Regions from separate parts of the Virgibacillus sp. LDC1 genome, predicted to be linked through region 1. Evidence: predicted binding sites of a transcription regulator. Region 1 holds the regulator's gene; each other region holds the start of a gene.
What was found. The regulator Rex, encoded in region 1, represses fermentation and respiration genes when NADH is low (regulators of the CRP and FNR family bind a similar motif). The targets are predictions, from matches to a motif close to TTGTGAAATATTTCACAA.

Region 1 (5,179 bases):
TGACGCTCTCAAGCTGTGCACCCGAGAAGCCGTAAGCTTCCTCAGCGATTTTCTCCAAGTCAACATCTTCATGCAGCGGCTTATTACCCGCATGCAGATTCAAGATATGAGTGCGTCCCTTCTTATCCGGAAGATCTACTTGAATATGACGGTCGAATCGACCTGGACGCAGCAGTGCACTATCCAGCATTTCTTTCCGGTTTGTCGCGGCGATAACTAAAATGCGAGGCGTATCCTGTGAATAGATGCCATCCATCTCGGTTAGCAGCTGATTCAGCGTCTGGTCATACTCGCGCTGCTGGCCGCCTTCGCGTTTACCGCCAATGACATCGATCTCATCGATGAAGATGATGGCGTTTTGTTTGTTTTCTTTTGTCGCACGATTCCGGGCATCCTTGAACAAATCCCGGATGCGCCCCGCACCAACACCGACGTACATCTCGACAAATTCACTGCCGGATGCAGCAACAAAGATCGAATCCGTATAATGAGCAGCGGCTTTCGCCATCAACGTCTTCCCTGTTCCCGGAGGCCCGGTTAGGAGAATGCCCTTCAATGGACGAATGCCGAATTTCTTAATGTCTTCATGACGAATCAGAAAATCCAATGCTTCTCGCAGTTCTTGTTTAGCATTATCCTGCCCGCCGATTTCTTCGAACGTCAGCTTGGCAGGTCCGCTCTTTTTCCGCTTGCGCTCATTCCCTGCGCCTACAGCAATACCGCCTTTCATTTTAGCGATAAACAACAAGCCGCCTACAAGTCCTGCAGCGATGAGCAAGGGCACGATGTTCACGCCGACAAATACGAGGAATACCAGCAATACGGGAATAAAGCCTAACATGATTTCTTTAGCCAATTTAGGCATGATTCCACACCTCCATGTTGCCAGGCTGACGCGGCAAGATTATAAATTTACCAGACTTGCCGTCTGACAAGCTGACATAGACATTGGTGTCATCGATGGTTGCTTTTGCTTTCAAATTCGGAGACTGGGCAGCAAGCTGCTCGAGCGATGATTGAATATCGGTATACTGCTTATTATCCATTGCTTCGGCGACTGAAAGCATGGCCTTCTCCCACCATTGATCCAGTGCTTCCGAGGAATGGTCCTCCACCTGGATTTTCAATTCCCGCTTGCCAATCACAGACTTGCCTTCCTTCTTAATATGCTGAACCAAACCTTGTAAATTTGTATCTGGAGCCAAATCAAGATTCAAAGTAACGGTATTCTGTTTAATATCTATATGAGAATCCTTCACGCCGTCATATTGTGACACAACATTTGCCAGCGGATTTTGCAAAGCCATCTGCCGATACAGAAACCATCCGCCAAAGAGAACCGATGCTGAGATCACGACAGTCAGCATGATAGGTACAATGCGTAGTTTCATGAAGTTCCTCCTTCATTTCCTGTATAAAATTTTGTCTATCATTTTGTAACACAAAAATACATATAACAACGATATATTCCGATGCATGTAATTTATATGCTCGTTTTGTACAAGTACGAGTATATCACATCTTATATACTTTTTCATGCATGTCTGTGAAAATATTTAGAACAGTTTTTCCATATTTTTTCTGAATCCGCTTACAATTATGAAAGAAAAAGAGAAGCCCCTCTTAAATAGTAAGGGACGCCTCTCTTTACTTCGTTTATTATTGATTTGGAAGAATAATGTCATTACCGATCGTGTTACCGTCTTGAAAACGATAAAACCGATAGCCGCGCTGACCGTTGTGTTCATACTGCAGCTGCCAGGCATACTCGCCTTCATACATTCCAGGCAGCAATCGCTTAATTTCCACACCAGGCAATTCGTTATAAATCTGATCCCGAATCTGGGCTTCCGACATCCCTGTATTCAATAAAACGGACTGGACAGCATCGGCACCTTCAACAGGTATGTTGTCATCTGTAAATTTTACCCATACCATACGATCTTGATTGTCCTGATCCTTGCCGCTTACCACCCAATAGTTATTATCCTCGCCCCACACCGATTTATAGGTCTTTCCGGACGAAACCAATTGGCCATGCTGCTTGGCGGCAGCAATCGCCATTCTTTCTTCATTCCAAGTGTCTTTCATAACATATGAATAATAGAGCTGTAAACCAAGCAGTAACAGCAGCACGCCGGATACACTAAGCAAGATCCACTTCGTTTTTTTCTTCAAATCCGTCTTCCTCGCTCCCCTTGATTATTCCCTAGAGGGTTGTAAGACGCTCAAAGGCACGCTGCGCTTCCCGGCGGATACGTTCCTCATCGAGAGTAAGGCTCGCGCCATTCTTCACGACCTGCTTACCGTCAACCCATACATGCTCAACATCCTTCGCACTGGCGGAGTAGATAGCATGAGAAATATAATCCGTCTTCGGAAGGAAGTGCGCCTGATCCGTGTTCAGTGCGATCATATCTGCCTTCATTCCTACCGCAAGCGTACCGATATCCGCAAGGAAAGCTGACTTGGCACCATACTCTGTACCCATCCGAAGCGCTTCGGATGCAGGAATCGCGGTTGGATCCCCGCTTACTCCTTTATGGATCAGTGCCGCCAGGCGCATCTCTTCAAACATATCCAGATTATTATTGCTCGCAGGTCCATCGGTACCCAAAGACACGGTGACCCCGGCTTTCAGTAGTGCAGGCACGCGAGCGATGCCGCTGGCAAGCTTCAGATTGCTGCCTGGATTATGCGACACCATCACTTGATGCTTAGCCAGGATTTCGATTTCTTCATCGGTCAGATGGACGGCATGCGCAAGCAGCGTTGGACGGGAAAACATGCCAAGCTTCTCCAAATGGGCAACAGGGCGGAGTCCGTAATCATTTACATTCTGAGCGACTTCCGTTTCCGTTTCGGACATATGCGTATGCAAAGGCAGATTCAGATCATGGGATGCCTGAACGAATTTCTCGATGAAATCCGGCGGGCATGTGTAAGGTGCATGCGGCGAGATCATCGTCGTAATTCTTCCGTCCGCCTTGCCATGCCAGTCTTTCGCGAATGCAACCGCCTCATCCAGCTTCTGCTGCTGCACCTCAGGCGGACATAATCCGATGACACCGCGTGTCAGTACGCCGCGCATTCCTGAGTCCTGCACAACATTTGCAACCTGATCCATATGATCATACATATCCACAAACGTCGTGGTTCCGCCTTTGATCATCTCAAGCACGGAGAGTGAGGTTCCCCAGTAAACATCGTCGGCCGTGAATTTGGCTTCCATAGGCCACATTTTTTCCTGAAGCCATACCTGCAGTGCCAGATCGTCGCCATAACCGCGGAGAAGCGACATCGCCGCATGTCCGTGCGTGTTCACCAATCCAGGCAGGAAAAACAGATGGGTTCCGTCGATAATTTCTGTTCCCTCTTGGACGGTTGGCTCTTCTTCACCCAGGTAGGTTATCCGGTCATTCTCCACAACCATATATCCGCGTAGCACGGACCTTCCTTTCTCTAGTACCGCAAACGTTCCGTTTTTAACCATCCACTTCGTTGTCGTCATGTGCTGTATCCTCCTTACCGTTATCCAAATAATAGGCCAAACTTTGCAAATCCGTAGTAAAATCAGCCGTATGAATCCGGATATGGGATGGAGCTTTCAGGATGGTCGGCGCAAAATTCAGAATAGCCTCGATGCCTGCGGCGATAAGCTGATTCGCTACATTTTGCGCTTCAAAATCCGGAACGGTGATAATCCCGATACGAATGCCGTACTCATGAACCGTCTTCTCCAGTTCCTCCATCGGCTGTACAACCAAATTGTTTATTTTCATACCAACTTTGGGAGAATACGAATCGAAAACCGCCACAATCTTCATATTGTCCTTCAGAAATGCATTGTAATTTGATAATGCATGTCCAAGATTACCGGCCCCAATCAATGCGACATTGATCTTCTGGTCCAGCTTTAGAATCTGGCGAATTTTCTCGATCAGATAAGATACGTCATATCCGATCCCTTTCCGTCCAAAATCACCGAAATACGCTAGGTCCTTACGAATTTGAGCAGGATTGAGGTCCAGTTTTTGTCCCAGTTCCTGGGAGGAAACCGTGGAGACCTCCCTTTTCTGAAGCTCATTCAAATAGCGCAAGTATACAGGTAATCTGCGGACCACGGCTTCCGAAATTTTTTCCGATTTCATGCATGCTCCCCCTAATAATAGGTTAATAACTACATTTCAATGTGATCGTTCATGGTTTCACTTTATTCAGCTTGGTTCTCTACGCCTGCCTCTTCCTGCAGCCATTCCGAAATTCGGGGAACAATCCCCTCGGTCGGCATGTGCTCCATCTTTGGTCCCGGCAAGGAATATAGGAAATATTTTCCGTAATAGGATTCAATGACCCGGGTATCGTACACGATGACAATCCCCTTGTCTTGCGCTGTCCGTACCAGTCGGCCAAATCCCTGTTTGAAGCGAATGACGGCTTGCGGAACCGAAAGCTTCATGAAGGGGTTCTTCTTCTGCTGCTGCAGCAATTCGCTCTTGGCTTCAACCAAAGGGTGATTCGGCGGCTGGAACGGCAGCCGGACGATCGCAAGGCAAGTGAGCGCCTCACCGGGTATGTCAACCCCTTCCCAGAAGGAGCTGGTACCCAGCAGAACCGAGGCGCTGCTATCCTGGAATCTCCGGATTAACTTGGTACGGCTGGTTCCATCCATCCCTTGTCCCAGTACGGTAATATCGCTGGATGCCAGCGCCTCCTTCAAGGGCTCATGCACCTGACGCAGCATCCGGTACGAGGTGAACAGGACAAGCATACGTCCATGCGTAGCGATTGCCGTATCGGCCAATGATTGCACTAGTGTATTCACAAAGAGTGCATCCCCGACCGAGCCCTTCACGCTCGGAAAATCGCGCGGCACGACAAGGAGAGCCTGCTCCCTGTAATTAAACGGGGACGGCAGCAGAACCGTGTTCAGGTTGCCGCTATCTGCCGCTTCCTGTAGACCCAAATTCTCGATCATGAACTGGAACGATTTGTCCACCGACAAGGTCGCCGACGTCAGGATCACGCTTTGTTTCTTGTCAAAAAACAATTCCTTCAAGTGGGTGCTTACATCGACAGGCACCGCATAAAGTTGCAGCGATTTCCCGCGGAAATTGCCGTTAGCCTCCATCCAGTATACCGTGCCTTCATCATTCAGGGCCATGAAGGACCTCAGGTC
Region 2 (5,179 bases), 720 kb from region 1:
GGCTTGCGAATCCGGCCGCTACAGCGGCTTGCCCGATGACAAGCACGCCGACAATGGATAATGCCCCGCCTACCTGTTGCGGCAAGCGTATGGTTGCTTCCCTTAAAACCTCCATCGAGATTTCAATGACAAGCACTTCGATCACGGCTGGAAAGGGTACGCCCGCACGCCCGCCAGCAACGGCGACCGCAAATTCTGTGGGGATCAGCTCCGGATTAAACGAAATAATCGCCACATACAGCGAGGGAAAAACCAATGAAAATACTAGAGCAACCAGACGGGACATTCGGATCGCACTCATCAGGACGAAGCGTTCGGTATAATCTTCAACGGTCTGATAGAACTGGCTAAACACCGTAGGCGCGATTAAGGCCAGAGGGGAGCCGTCCACTAAAACGGCGACTCTTCCTTCCAGCAAATTCGCCACGACTTTGTCGGGGCGCTCGGTATACTGGATTTGTGGAAAGGGAGACCAATGGTTGTCTTCGATGAATTGCTCCAAATAACCTGAATCCAGAACAGCGTCGATTTCAATGGCATCCAGCCGCTTTTGTACTTCTTTTATGATTCCGGGATTGGTTATGCCGTCCATGTAACACAGGGCAACTTTGGATTTGGTCTTCGTTCCGATCTCCATGGATTTCACTCGAAAATCCGGCGTTTGCAGCCGATAGCGGAGTAGAGAAATATTAGTCCCCAGGGACTCTATAAATCCCTCTCTGGCCCCGCGGATGACCTGTTCCGTCGCCGGCTGCTCAATAGCGCGCTGCGTGGTCTGCCGTGTGTCAATGATAATCGCCTCGTCCAGCCCTTCAATGGCTACGACGGATTGCCCCCTTAGCAGGTTGTCGGTAAGAACGGATATTTTTCTTTCCGTATAACCCTCGCTATGATAAAGCGTATCTTTCATTATGGTTTTCATTAACGCATCATGCGGGAGGTTATGAACATCGATATGGCGCGGCCCATATTTGAGAGGCTTCAATATCGTGTTATTGATAACGGCATGATCCGTCATATCGGAGAAATATAACAATACAGCCGGATGCTGGCCGAACACATGGAAGCCATATACCATAAAATCGTCACTATCACCCAGGACTTGCTTGATTTCGGATATGGTTTCTTCCAGGTTCACCGATATGTCCATATCCTCTGAGTTCTTCCCATTTGGATTGACAGAAATATGATCGCTATTGTTGGGTTGGTTCGAACCCGCCCATGTGGAAAATGACATTGTACCAACACCTCTCCTGATTCAACGGGCTCACAGCATTTGGATATTTTGCTTAAGTATTTCCTCCGGTTGTTATTTTTATCAATGGAAGCAGTCTGAAATGTGTTGTATTTAATATATGAATGCGATATATTGCATATAACAAACATGAATAGTAAGGATGATAAGCGATGCCAGTACCTAAGAATTTTGTCTCTCCAGTTCGGATGACTGCAAAGGAAAGAGCCTTCTCCCAAATTCAACGATGGATTATCGATGGCACGCTGCAGCCCGGCGAGAAATTGCTCGACGCCGAATTGGCGGAATCCCTTGGCGTAAGCCGGACGCCTATCCGGGAAGCTTTTCAATTGCTCGAAGTACAAGGACTCGTGTCCACGCACCCTGGGAAAGAAACAAAAGTTACGGCCATTGAGAGGGAAGATATCTTTAAGATGTATTCGACCATGGCTGCTCTTCAAGCATTAGCTGCCGAAGTGACCGCTACCCTTATTGTTCCGGAGCAGATTCAGCAATTGCGGGCGATGAATCTGGATTTTGAAAATGCCATGAAGAGCGGGCAAGCTTATCAAGCCATGGAGATGGATGAACAGTTTCATAACTTCATCGTAGAGCTCTCAGATAATCCTTATGTCGCTGCATATAGTGCTTCTCTACAGATGCATATCCGGCGGTTTAAGTACGTGTTCTTAAAACAGCCGATCGCGGCTGCACAGGCTTCTGTCGATGAGCATGCATCGATTATCAGCGCTTTCGAGCAGAAAGACAGTGATCGGGCACAGGCCATGATGAAACAAAATTTTATGCGTCCGATGCAGGAACTCCATGAGTTGCTTTAAATAGAAGGGAGAGGGAAGAATGTCAGACAAAAAAGATTTACGCATTCGCAGTAAGGTAATCAGCGAGGGTGTCAATCGGGTACCGAATAGAGCGATGCTGCGGGCTGTTGGTTTTACGGATGAGGATTTCAAGAAACCGATGATTGGCGTAGCCAGCACTTGGAGCGAGGTGACTCCGTGCAATATGCATATAGACAAGTTAGCCTTAGAGGCCAAGCAAGGGGTCCGCAACCATGGCGGCGCTCCGCTTATTTTCAACACGATCACGGTTTCGGATGGCATTTCAATGGGACATGGCGGCATGCTGTTCTCCCTGCCCAGCCGTGAAGCCATCGCGGATTCGATTGAGATTGTAACGGGGGCCGAACGTTTCGATGGTCTTGTGGCGATCGGCGGTTGCGACAAGAATACGCCCGCCTGCCTGATGGCGATCGGACGGATGAATCTTCCTGCGGTTTACGTTTACGGCGGCACGATACAACCCGGGAAGCTCGAAGGTAAGAACGTGGATATCGTCACGGCTTTCGAAGCGGTCGGGCAATATCATGACGGAAAAATGACGGACGATCAGCTCCATAAGGTGGAATGCAGCGTCTGCCCGGGACCGGGCTCTTGCGGGGGCATGTATACAGCCAATACGATGGCCGCGGCGGCAGAAGCCATGGGGATGAGCCTGCCCGGTTCCTCCTCCACGCCGGCTATTTCACCTGACAAAGCAGCGGAATGCGCTGCGGCTGGAAGGCAGGTCATATCGCTGCTGGAGCATGAAATCTATCCCAAAGACATTATGACTATAAAGGCATTTGAGAATGCGATAACGGTCGTCATGGCTTTGGGCGGTTCAACCAACGCGTTCCTGCATTTGCTTGCCATTGCTCATTCGGTAGGCGTTGATTTGACGTTAGACGATTTCGAGCGAATCCGTTTGCGTGTTCCCCACCTCGCAGATCTGAAGCCCAGCGGACGACATGCCATGCAGGACTTAAACGAAGTCGGCGGCATACCGGGTGTCATGAAATTATTGCTCGCCGAGGGACTTTTGCATGGCGATTGTCTGACGGTCACTGGTAAAACATTGGCGGAGAATCTGGCGGAAGCAGCGCCGTTACGGGGCAGCCAGGAAATCATTCGCCCCATCGATAAGCCGCTGAAGCCGAATGGGCCATTGGTTGTGTTAAGAGGTAATCTTGCACCTGAAGGTGCGGTTGCCAAAATGTCGGGTCTGAAAAAGCTGCGTTTTGTCGGACCGGCCAAGGTGTATGACAGCGAGGAGGAGGCAACCGAAGCGATCCTGAGAGATGAAATACGCAAGGGCGACGTGTTAGTCATTCGTTATTGCGGTCCTAAGGGCGGACCGGGTATGCCGGAGATGCTGTCGGTAACGGCCCTCATTGTAGGAAAGGGTCTCGGCGGGGAGGTTGCGCTGATAACGGACGGGAGGTTCTCTGGCGGCTCGCATGGGTTCGTCGTCGGTCACGTGTCGCCTGAAGCACAGGTAGGAGGGCCGATCGCGCTGCTGAGGAATGGAGACATGATCACCATCGACAGCGAAACGCAAGAAATGACGTTCGACGTACCGGATTCCGAATTGGCTGCAAGGGCACAAGCATGGCACCAGCCTCCACTCAAGGTTTCCACGGGCGTATTATACAAATATGCACGATTAGTGTCCTCAGCATCTAAAGGTGCGGTTACTGACTCTGCAGAATAAGGGAATGCACGGCCTGATATATGGCTGTAGCTTAACAAGCTCTTGCGATTTCGCAGGAGCTTGTGGCATTGGGCCCTCCCCGACGATTTCTTATCGGATTCCCGTAATCCTTTCGATACTATCGTTCACATAGTGTTACATTTCAGTATGACTGCAATCACATATGCGGGGATGGGAGTTTCTTATACTTGAGTTGTAAGAGTGAAAAAGTTCACAAACACGTATTTAGTCTAGGGAGGTTTGAATATGAGTTCATTCACGCTTCAGAGCCAAATATCCGATATCGTAACATCCATCCCGCAAACCGCGGATTTATTTCGATCCCTCCGCATCGATTTCTGTTGCGGTGGCCAGGTGCCTTTGGAAGAGGCGGCCAAGCAGCGTTCTTTGGATCCAGCCGCCGTCCTGGAGGAAGTTTGGTCCGTGGAGAGCAAGTTTGCCAATTACCAGGAAAGCCGTCCTGCTTCACTGAAGGAATCCGAATTGATTGATCACATCCAACAAAAACATCATGCCTTCCTGCGTGATGAATTACCGGCATTAACGCCATATGTCACGAAATTGGCCCGTGTGCATGGAGAGCATCACCCCGAGCTTCTTCGAGTGCAGGAGCTCTTCTCGGAATTGAAAAAGGAGCTGTTGGAGCATACGAAGGACGAGGACGAGCTTGTATTCCCGCTCATTTTGAAGTTTGTAGCAGACCCCAGCCACCAAGCGGCAGCAGAGCTTAAGCCGCATGTGTCCGAACTGGAACATGAACATGCTCATGCCGGCAGCTTGCTGCAGGAGCTGCGGGACGTAACATCCGATTTCGAGCTTCCGGCTGATGCCTGCGGAACGTATCGGCTGGTCTTTCAACGGTTAGCTATGCTGGAAAAGGATACCTTCGAGCATATCCATCTGGAAAACAACATATTGTTTGAGCGGTTGCGCCAAGCGGTATAGCTTTGATTAATACCCCTTCTTCACTAGGTGAGGAAGGGGTATTTCATTGCCATGCTCTGATAGGGAGAAGAGATCAAAGAAAATTCACTTAACAATTACCTGTATTTAGTCGATAATTATATAGATTAGTTGGAATTATTCGACACGGGAGGGTTCATATGGATTATTCGAAATTAGGAAAGCAATTCATAGGCGGGCAATGGCGAGACGGCAAGAGCGGTAAAACGCTGCCGGACATTAATCCATATAATGATGAGGTCATTACCGCATTTCAAATCGCGAGCGTTACAGACATCGATGATGCCTATCAAGCTGCCTATCAAGCTAAGCTGGAATGGGACAAGGTTAATCCTTACCATAAACGCGATATCCTTGAAAATGCTGTTAAATATATTGAATCGCATGAGGAAGAGATTTCGTCCATTATTGTTCAGGAGCTGGGCGGAACGC
Region 3 (5,179 bases), 290 kb from region 1:
CTGAGTGGCATCTATTTTCATACCGTATCACCCCGCAGTTTCTGTTCGGTTTGAACAATCTCTTCAACCGGAATGTAGTACCCGTGATCACGGTCGAAGGACATGGTAGCCATAATGATCAATACCGCGATACCGGCAACGATGGATGGAATCCACCAGCTGAATACCAGGAAGAAGCCAAGGAAGAAGAAGGCGATACCCAGTATAAACGGCTTACCGGTGTTGCTTGGCATGTGAATTTTGGTAATTTTCTCATCTGAAAGCGGCTCGTTGTTTTTCTTCGAGAACCAGTAGGCGTCGCGGCCTTTGACTTTCGGCGTTACTGCAAAGTTGTATACCGGAACCGGACTTGGCGTAGACCATTCCAGTGCGCGTGCATCCCATGGATCTCCTGTTTTATCGCGCGGCTCGTAACGTGTACTCCAGTAGATGTTGTATACCAGAATGATGAATCCGATCGCCAGGCCGACGGCGCCGACCATCGACAGCATATTCAGCGGGCCAAAGCCGGTTTCAGCTGAATAGGTGTACGTACGACGGGTCATCCCCATAAGTCCCAGGAAGAACATCGGGAAGAACGTTACGTTAAATGAGATGGCAATGAACCAGAATGCGATTTTGCCAAGCTTTTCGTTCAGACGGAAGCCGAACACTTTAGGGAACCAGTAATGGAAACCGGCAATGACGGCGAATACGGCGCCTGGAATGAGCACATAGTGGAAGTGGGCAACCAGGAACATCGTATTGTGATATTGATAGTCCGCACTGGCCATCGCCAGCATGACGCCGGTTACGCCGCCGATCGTGAAGATCGGAATAAAGGCAAGGGAGTAGAGCATCGGCGTCGTAAAGCTGATTCGACCCTTGCGAAGCGTGAAGAGCCAGTTGAATATTTTGATCCCGGTCGGTACGGCGATCGCCATCGTTGTGATGGAGAAGAAGCCGTTGACCATGGCCCCTTGACCCATCGTGTAGAAATGGTGGGCCCATACCAGGAAGGACAAGCCGGAAATAATCGCCATACTCAATACCATGGAGCTGTAACCGTACAAGTTCTTTTTGGAAAAAGTTGAGATAATCTCACTGAAAATACCGAAAGCCGGTAGTATGACAATGTATACCTCAGGGTGTCCCCATACCCAGAACAGGTTGGCCCATAGCATATCCATGCCGCCGTTGGCCATCGTGAAGAATTGCGAACCGAAGATGCGGTCGAACATCATAAGCAGGAGCGCAATCGTAAGCACAGGGAAAGCAAAGATAATGATGACGCAAGTAATCAATACCGACCATGTGAACATCGGCATGCGCATCAGGGTCATGCCCGGCGCGCGCATCTTCAGGATCGTTACGATAAAGTTAAGGCCTGTCAGCAAGGTACCAATCCCTGAAATCTGTAGCGACAGAGAGTAGTAGTTGTTGCCGACCGTCGGACTGAATTCGATACTGGCCAGCGGGAAGTAAGCGGACCAGCCGGCATCCGGCGAACCTCCGATAACGAAGGAAATGTTGAACAGCATGGCTCCGGCGAAGAACAGCCAGAAGCTGATTGCGTTCAGTTTAGGGAAAGCTACGTCACGGGCACCGATCTGAAGCGGAATGATGACGTTCATCAGACCGAAGATAAACGGCATGGCCATAAAGAGGATCATGATGACCCCGTGAGTCGTGAATACTTCATTATAATGCTGACCGGTCAGAAACTTCATCTCCGGTGCGGCGGTCTGCGCGCGCATCATGATCGCGTCGACGCCCCCGCGGAACAGCATGATCAATGCACAGATGATGTACATGACCCCGATTCTTTTGTGATCCACGGTTGTCAGCCATTCCCGCCACATATATCCCCACTTCTTGTAATAGGTCAAACCGAAGAGGATTGCGAGCGAGACGAGCACGATACTCACCATGGCGCCGTAAATTAACGGATCACCGGTAACGAAAAATTCGTCCCATTTCATAAAGGCCTAGCTCCTTTCTGGATGTATGAAGTAGATCGGGAGAACCATGATTCACTCACCGATTTAATGTCCTTCATGTTGATGATTTGGGCTTTCTTCAGCCGGGAAGTTCGGCAGCGGTTCGTTTGGATCCACGTTCGTTTCGCTGTCAAATTCCGTTTCTTCCGTTGTTGCAGGATCCGGGTGGACGTCTTTATGGTCCTGATGCTCCTCATTGCCGTTGACATCACCGCCATGGTGATGGTCTTCGGATGGCGGCGGGCTGAAATCCAGATGCGTGTTGGAGAAGGTCATTCGTCCGACATGCGCGGTGTCCAGAAGCTTCTTGAACTCGTCTTCCTTCAGTTCAGGCGCGGTGTCCTTTACATCCTTAACCCACTCATCGTACTCGGCCGAGGTCATGGCAAGGGCTTCGAACTCCATATGGGCAAAGCCTTCGCCGTTGAAGTTCGCGTTACGGCCCATCATGGAACCCGGTACGTCGGCCACCATGTTCAGCTTCGTGATCATGTCGCTCATCGCGTACTTCTGCCCGTGAAGCTGAGGGATCCAGAAGCTCGTGATCGGACCGAATGAATACAGTCTGAACTCAATCGGACGATTGGTTGGAATGTTGACGTAATTGACGGTCTCAATTCCTTCTTCCGGATAGCTGAAATGCCATTTCCAGTTCGAAGAGGAAGCGTAAATGACCAAAGGCTCTTGGTTCTCATAACCTTCCGGCACGTTCTCGACGGCCACCGTCGTTTTGACGGTTACGACCGATAGCACGGCAACGATCAGGATCGGTATGGCAGTCCACAGAATCTCCAGCCATTTGTTACCCTCTTCATGAGGCGGTTCGTAACCTTCGTTGGATTTCTTGGCTCGGTATTTGGTGAGCATGTAGATATAGAGCGCGTAAACTACCGCTAGAATTCCGACCATCATGAGAATGGAGAATATGATTGTATCGGATAGGGTTCTGGCAGCCGGTCCTTTGGGATCTAATACCGTGAGCGAGCTGCATCCCGATAAGAGCAAGGTAAAGCCTAAAAACAATGCAAATAACGGCCCTCTTTTGTTCATGATGTACCCCTTTCCTTGAAACGTTCGTTCGATTCAATGTTACTGACACATCTATAGTAGAAAGTTCCGGTCGGCTTTGCAAAACACATAAACTTGTATAATTAACAGATAAATCCATATTCGTGTCAATGTATGTAATTTTATGTGTTCAAATTGTTACAAAAGGGGATGGTTGTGAGCGAAATCATTGTAGTGGCGCGGTTTCGGGGCAGTTCATACATTGTTCAAACTTTCACGAGAGTTACCAGTTTCGTCACAATTTTAGGCCTGTTTTTCGCTGTGATTGCCCTCTGAGCTTGTCGAATAAATCCCAGTATTGATAAGGGTTTAGGCCTGTATGTATATTTTTTCACAATAATATCGAAGCGATTTTTTATTTCCAATTTACTTATTTCCCCAAAAGTATCGAATAGGCTTGTGATATGATATAACTAAAATTTGGAACGGTATTTTTTATTGTAAATTGTGAAACTCTTGATAGGAAAGAGAGGAGAGCATGTGCGGTCGTTCTGGATATGGTTTTTATTTCTTCTTTTAAGCTGGCTATGCGCCTTCATTCCAGTACTCCAGCATGTTAATCCGGATCAATTGCCTTGGAGATTGGGGAGCAGCGCCATTTTCTTCACTGGCTTTTTTTTATCGCCGTTATACCGCGCCAAGCCTGCAATGCTATTTATCACACTGCTCATTGCGTCAATATGTTCCGTGATCTCCTTATGGCCTACCACTACGAATGCAACTGACCCGTATATTCTGCTGGTTTATTCCATTCTTGCGGGAAAAGCCGTGTATCGGCTCTCCGCCGTTCATGCCGCCTGCATAGGATTAGTCCTGACCGCAGGTGCCATCGCACCCGGCTTGTTAGGATACTCCGGATTACCATGGCTGTTTCTCGCGCTTTACTCTGTTATTCTCGCGATTGCTCTTACCCTGTTTCGCACCACCTGGTCCCGTTATGAAGAATCGGTTGTTCGAAATGAAACGCTGCTCAGTGAATACCGTAATATGAAACGTCGTCTTATAACGGACGAGCAGCATGCGAGGCAGGAGGAGCGGGCTCAGGTCGGGCGCGATATCCATGACTCCGTCGGGCATAAATTAACGGCGCTGCTCATGCAGCTGGAGATGCACCGGATGCAGGCAGACGGGGAAACCGCCGAGGTTCTGAAGGGGCTCAAAGCCCTTGCCAAGGAAAGTCTGGAGGAGACCAGGAATGCGGTGAAATCCATGAAACAGCAGGAGACCAGCGGACTGCCCGCGATCATTGGACTTCTCCGGCGCTTGGAATCCGAGAGCTTTATGCGCGTAACGCTAACGGCGCGGCATGGAGCACTTACTGTGCCTTTAAACAATATCCAATCCATTGCGGTATACCGTGCGGTTCAGGAAGCCATGACCAATGCGATGAAGCATGGGAGCACTCGAGAAGTGCATATCATGTTTGAAGCGCCTGGAGGCGGGATATTTCGTTTTGAGGTAAGCAATCCGTATCACCGGAGACGCGATACATACCGGGAGGGCTATGGTTTAAAAGCGATGCGAGAGCGAATGGAAGAGGCTGGGGGCGAGCTTCAAATCTCTCAGTACGACAACCAATTTATCGTTCGCGGAACGTTATTCATGTCCAAGTTCATAGAGGAGGGAGTCCGCTGATACGTATATTATTGGCAGAGGATCAGGCCATGGTTCGTCAAGGTCTGAAGATGATGATCGAAAGCGATTCGGATATGCTGGTTGCCGGTGAAGCTGGCAACGGCAAAGAGGCTGTAGCATTATGCGAAAACCATATCTTTGACGTCGTTGTGCTGGATATCCGAATGCCGGAGATGAACGGATTGGAGGCTGCTCGCATCATACGTTCACGATGGCCAAAGACGAAAGTGCTGATGCTGACGACGTTTAACGACGACCAGTATGCGGTCGAGGCGCTAAAGAGCGGGGCTAGCGGGTACATGCTGAAGGAGGCGGAGCCGGAGGCGTTGATTCGCTCGATTCGAAGCTGCTTGAGCGGCGGGTTGTCGCTCCAGGAGGATGTGGCGGCCAAGGTGATTCCTAAACTTCTGGAAGAGAAGAAAGCACCCGTCGTTGATGCTTCGATTACCCCGCGGGAGCTGTCCATCATACGTCTGGTAGGGGAAGGGCGCAGCAAC
Region 4 (5,179 bases), on a different contig from region 1:
AGTCATGGTATGTGGAATATGGGCTCTTGCCCGGCTGACCGCTTGCGCGATGCCGCCTGCGCCCTTAATGTGATTATCCTTGATCATAACGGCATCGTACAGACCGAACCGATGGTTCGCCCCGCCGCCAACCCGAACGGCATACTTCTCCAGCATTCGGTGGCCTGGTGTCGTTTTGCGGGTGTCCACCAATCTTGTCGGCAATCCCTCAAGTACATCAACAAAAGAACGTGTTCTTGTTGCAATACCCGAAAGACGCTGAAGCAAATTCAAAGCGAGACGCTCGCCTGTCAAAATACGGTGAGTGCTGCCTTCCACTTCGGCGATAACCGTCCCCTTTTCAACCTCGTCCCCATCACGAACCAATGCCGTAAACGTCAGCGACGGATCAACCGTTTCGAATACCAGCTCTGCTACCGGCATCCCTGCCACGATTCCCGCCTCCTTGGCATGAATAACGCCCTTGGATTCATGACCCGGCTCAATGGTGGTGAGGGTGGTGATATCCCCCGACCCAATATCCTCCTGCAGCCAAGTCCGTATACTCTGGAGTAGGCCATCGTTGTATCCGTTAAACATCATCGCTTAATTCCTCCGTCATTTCTTGATCCCGTGTATGGACAATATGTTTCTGCCATACGCTGTCATTCCGCTCCGGGAAATCCTCACGGTAGTGGGCTCCCCGGCTTTCTTCACGACCCAGCGCACCTTGAACCACGAGCAGGGATGCTGTGAGCATGTTGGCAAACTCGTATTCCTCACGCTTGGAGAGAACCGAATGGAACAATGGCAGCTGACGGCCGAGCTCTTCCGCTGCTCTTAATAGAGTATCCCGATTTCTCCGAAGTCCTGCATAACGTACCATCACCTTCTGAAGCTTCAAGCGTTTTTCCACCATCGCCTGGGACGGAGCGTCCTTGCGACCGAGATGGAATGATACATGAAGTGGATCTCCTGAGGGTTCCGGCAGGCTCTTAATACGTTCAACAATACGGCTGCCGTACACAATCGCCTCCGACAGCGAATTGCTGGCCAAACGGTTCGCCCCGTGGACACCGGTAGACGATACCTCTCCGCAAGCAAATAAACGCTTCACGCTGCTCTCGCCGTGCAGACTGGTTTTAATGCCCCCCATCATATAATGCGCTGCCGGGGAGACCGGAATCCAATCTGAGGATAAATCGAGTCCATACTGCATGCAGGTTTCATAAATCGTTGGGAATCGATGTTTGACCATCTCCGGCGACTCATGGGTAATATCCAGATAAACAAAGGTAGACCCCGTTGCTTCCATCTCACTGACAATGGCCCGTGCAACAATATCCCGCGGCGCCAGCTCCAGCAAATCATGGTATTTGGGCATGAACCGTTCTCCTCGTATATTCCGAAGAACAGCACCTTCACCGCGAACCGCCTCTGATATAAGGAATCGGGGCGCACCCGGATAGCTAAGCGCCGTCGGGTGGAACTGAATAAACTCCATATCCCGAATTTCTGCGCCTGCCCGGTAAGCCATGGCAACGCCATCCGCTGTAGCAACCTCCGGATTGGTTGTATACCGGTACAATTGGCCGGCGCCGCCGGCACACATAACCGTCGCCCGTCCACGTACGAATACCCGTTTTCCGTCCGGCATTTGTACCAAAGCGCCATGACACTCTCCCTGCTCGGTAATCAGGTCAATGACAAAATGATCGTCCCACACCTCTATATTGTGAAGCATTTCAACCTGAATGGAAAGGGCACGCACAATTTCATACCCGGTAGCATCCCCGTTGGCATGAAGGATCCGGCGGTGACTGTGGGCGCCTTCTTGGGTCAGTGCGAGCTCGCCATTCTCCACATCAAACATCGTACCGAGTCGAATCAGCTCTTGAACGCCGACCGGACCCTCGTTTACAAGCACATCCACCGCGGCAGATGAACATAGACCCGCCCCTGCCAGGAGGGTGTCCTGACGGTGGTAGGCCGGAGAGTCATCCTCAGCTGTTACGGCTGCAATCCCTCCCTGCGCATAACGCGTGTTGCTTTCGAGCAGCGATTTTTTCGTAATCAGCAGTACATTCTGAGTCGCACTTGCCATGATCGCCGTATATAAACCCGCAATGCCTGAACCGATCACGATGACATCCGTCTGGACAACCGGAAGATCGTTCAGCTCAAAATCAATTAAATACTGCGGTATCACGATACCTCACCTGTCTTTTCACGAAAGAGTAGCGCATGCTACTTAACTTGTAACATGCGCTCTAATGAAGTTCTGGCTTTCTCTGCAACGATCGGCGGCACATAAATTTGCGGCTTCATCGTTTCCAACGCTTTAACCAGTTTTTTGAGGTTATTCACTTTCATATTCGGACACACCAGGAATTTCGTAGCGAAGTGGAACGATTTATCCGGGCTATCCAATCGAAGCTGATAACCGGTTCCGTCCTCCGTGCCCACGATAAACTCCTTGGCAGATGAATTTTTGCAATACTCTAGAATGGCGGTGGTACTCCCTACAAAATCCCCCATCGCAACAACCTCTGGACGGCATTCCGGATGCACCACAAATTCAGCATGAGGATATTTAGCCTTCATCTCGACGACATCCTTCACCGTCAGCATGTCATGCGTGTTACAGTACCCTTCCCAGATAATGAGCTTCTTGTCGGTATGCTGCTGAACATAATGTCCCAGGTTTTTATCAGGTACCCATATAATTTCATCCGAATCCACCGACTGAATCACTTTCACGGCATTGGATGAAGTACAGCAGATATCCGTTTCGGCTTTGATCTCAGCCGATGAATTGATGTACGTGACCACTTTTGCATTCGGATGCTGCGCTTTCAACTTTCGCAGTCCGTCAACGTTCACCATATCCGCCATTGGGCAACCGGCCCGCTCATCCGGTATAAGAACCGTCTTGCCCGGAGCCAGGATTTTGGCGCTCTCGCCCATAAAATGCACACCGCAAAATACGATAACCTCGGCATCCGTTTGTGCTGCCTTCTGCGCGAGCAGGAAGGAATCCCCCCGGAAATCAGCGACCTCTTGTATTTCATCCCGTTGATAATAATGTGCCAAAATGATTGCGTTACGTTCCTTCTTCAATTGCATTAATCGCTCACGCAGTTCACGGTTCTGTTCTGCCTTACGCTCCAGTGCCAAAGCTTCCATGATCGACCCTCTCCCTTTGTATAGTCCGGCGGTTCGCCGCTGATGACCATGTGACTTTCAGGATGGTTTCCACCTTTGTGAAAGGATGCGCATCCTTATTTAACAACTAATGTACACGTTCATTCTGCCCCCTGTCAATGTGATAGAAAGCACAAAAAGAACCGGAAAACGAATTATCGTTCTCCGGTTCTTCAATTTTATTCGGTATTCGAGCTTTTATCAGCGAATATTACGTTAAGCTGCTATTACCGTTGTCCGATCCGCCTGGAGGATCCTTGCGCTCGGAATCTTTGCGCTCTGGCCCTGGATCATTCGAATCCATCGGGTTATTCGGAATTTCTTCCGTGGAAGTCGGCTGCTCGCCGTCTTCTTTCCCTTGGATGCGAACTTTCACGTCGCCAATGTTGTCGATGATCGGTTCACCATTCTCGGAAGAACCTTCTCCTTCACCGTCGCCACTGCCGTTGCCTTCAGCTGATCCGGTCTCAATGAGATTCTTGATTTGCTCAAGCTCCAGCGTTTCCATCTCGAGGAGCGTGTTCGCAATCAGGTGAACCTCTTTGGCATGCTTATTCAGGATCTCTTTACATTTCTCATAGCAATCATTAATGAATCGCTGCATTTCCTGATCGATCTCATAAGCGATTTGATCACTATAGTTCTGCTCATGTCCGATATCACGTCCCAGGAACACTTGTCCTTGGGATGTACCGAACTGCATCGGTCCGAGCTTCTCACTCATACCGTATTCCACAACCATGCTGCGGATAATGCCTGTCGCTTGTTGGAAGTCACTGTAAGCGCCGGTCCCGATTTCACCGATGAACAGCTCCTCAGCAACACGCCCGCCAAGCAAACCGGTTACGCGATCCAGCAACTCCTGCTTCGTCACGAGCATCCGATCTTCCTTCGGCATCATAATGACATATCCACCGGCACGGCCACGAGGAATAATCGTTACCTTATGCACCGTATCCGCATGCTCGAGGAAATAACCCACAATCGTGTGGCCTGCTTCATGGTAAGCTACGATGCGTTTCTCGCGGTCACTGATCACGCGGCTGCGTTTCTCCGTACCGACGATAACACGGTCAATCGCCTCATCCACTTCTCGCATGGAGATATCTTTACGGTTGCGGCGAGCCGCAAGCAAGGCAGCCTCGTTCAGGAGATTCTCCAGATCAGCGCCTGTAAAACCGGTTGTACGTTTGGCGATGATGTCAAGTTTAACATCCTTCGTCAATGGTTTGTTGCGTGCATGAACCTTCAGTACGGCTTCACGGCCCTTCACATCCGGGCGATCTACGGTAATCTGACGGTCAAAACGTCCCGGACGAAGCAGCGCCGGGTCCAAAATGTCCGGGCGGTTGGTGGCAGCAACGATGATAATGCCTTCGTTCGCTCCGAAACCGTCCATCTCAACCAGCAACTGGTTGAGTGTCTGCTCACGCTCGTCATGACCGCCGCCAAGTCCGGCGCCACGCTGACGACCTACAGCATCAATTTCATCGATGAAAATGATACATGGTGCATTCTTCTTCGCGTTCTCGAACAAGTCACGTACACGAGAAGCACCGACACCGACAAACATCTCAACGAAGTCGGAACCGGAAATACTGAAGAACGGCACGCCTGCTTCACCGGCAACGGCACGAGCCAGGAGCGTCTTACCTGTTCCCGGAGGGCCGACAAGCAGAACGCCCTTCGGAATGCGAGCGCCAACCGTGTTGAACTTGCGCGGATCCTTCAAGAAGTCAACAACCTCAACAAGTTCCTGCTTCTCTTCATCTGCTCCGGCTACATCTTCAAATGTAATCCGTTTCTTCTCTTCATTATATAAGCGGGCTTTGCTCTTACCAAAGTTCATCACTTTGCCGCCGCCGCCTTGGGCCTGATTAAACAGGAAGAAGAACAGAACAAACATAATGATGAGCGGAATAAAGGATGAAAGCAATGTCAGCCAAATGCTTTGGCCTTCCATTGGCACCACGGACAGTTTGACATTGTTGCTCTC

Region 2: the regulator Rex is predicted to act here: its motif matches at 3,984-4,001, upstream of ric (iron-sulfur cluster repair di-iron protein).
Region 3: the regulator Rex is predicted to act here: its motif matches at 3,250-3,267, upstream of qoxA (cytochrome aa3 quinol oxidase subunit II).
Region 4: the regulator Rex is predicted to act here: its motif matches at 3,241-3,258, upstream of nadA (quinolinate synthase NadA).

What each region holds. Positions count from the first base shown of each region.
Region 1 is NZ_JAOXLZ010000001.1:747,607-752,785, reverse strand. Features, by position in the region: gene OHJ21_RS03580 (AAA family ATPase) at 1-865, opposite strand, end outside; gene OHJ21_RS03575 (hypothetical protein) at 858-1,391, opposite strand; gene OHJ21_RS03570 (cell wall elongation regulator TseB-like domain-containing protein) at 1,660-2,178, opposite strand; gene OHJ21_RS03565 (amidohydrolase) at 2,210-3,511, opposite strand; gene OHJ21_RS03560 (redox-sensing transcriptional repressor Rex) at 3,486-4,151, opposite strand; gene dinG (ATP-dependent DNA helicase DinG) at 4,214-5,179, opposite strand, start outside.
Region 2 is NZ_JAOXLZ010000001.1:1,466,922-1,472,100, forward strand. Features, by position in the region: gene OHJ21_RS06690 (spore germination protein) at 1-1,237, opposite strand, end outside; gene OHJ21_RS06695 (GntR family transcriptional regulator) at 1,408-2,073, shown strand; gene ilvD (dihydroxy-acid dehydratase) at 2,093-3,784, shown strand; gene ric (iron-sulfur cluster repair di-iron protein) at 4,031-4,729, shown strand; gene yfmT (benzaldehyde dehydrogenase) at 4,888-5,179, shown strand, end outside.
Region 3 is NZ_JAOXLZ010000001.1:1,035,704-1,040,882, forward strand. Features, by position in the region: gene qoxC (cytochrome aa3 quinol oxidase subunit III) at 1-21, opposite strand, end outside; gene qoxB (cytochrome aa3 quinol oxidase subunit I) at 18-1,961, opposite strand; gene qoxA (cytochrome aa3 quinol oxidase subunit II) at 2,025-3,029, opposite strand; gene OHJ21_RS04915 (sensor histidine kinase) at 3,735-4,682, shown strand; gene OHJ21_RS04920 (response regulator) at 4,679-5,179, shown strand, end outside.
Region 4 is NZ_JAOXLZ010000011.1:14,508-19,686, forward strand. Features, by position in the region: gene nadC (carboxylating nicotinate-nucleotide diphosphorylase) at 1-582, opposite strand, end outside; gene nadB (L-aspartate oxidase) at 572-2,188, opposite strand; gene nadA (quinolinate synthase NadA) at 2,227-3,165, opposite strand; gene ftsH (ATP-dependent zinc metalloprotease FtsH) at 3,395-5,179, opposite strand, start outside.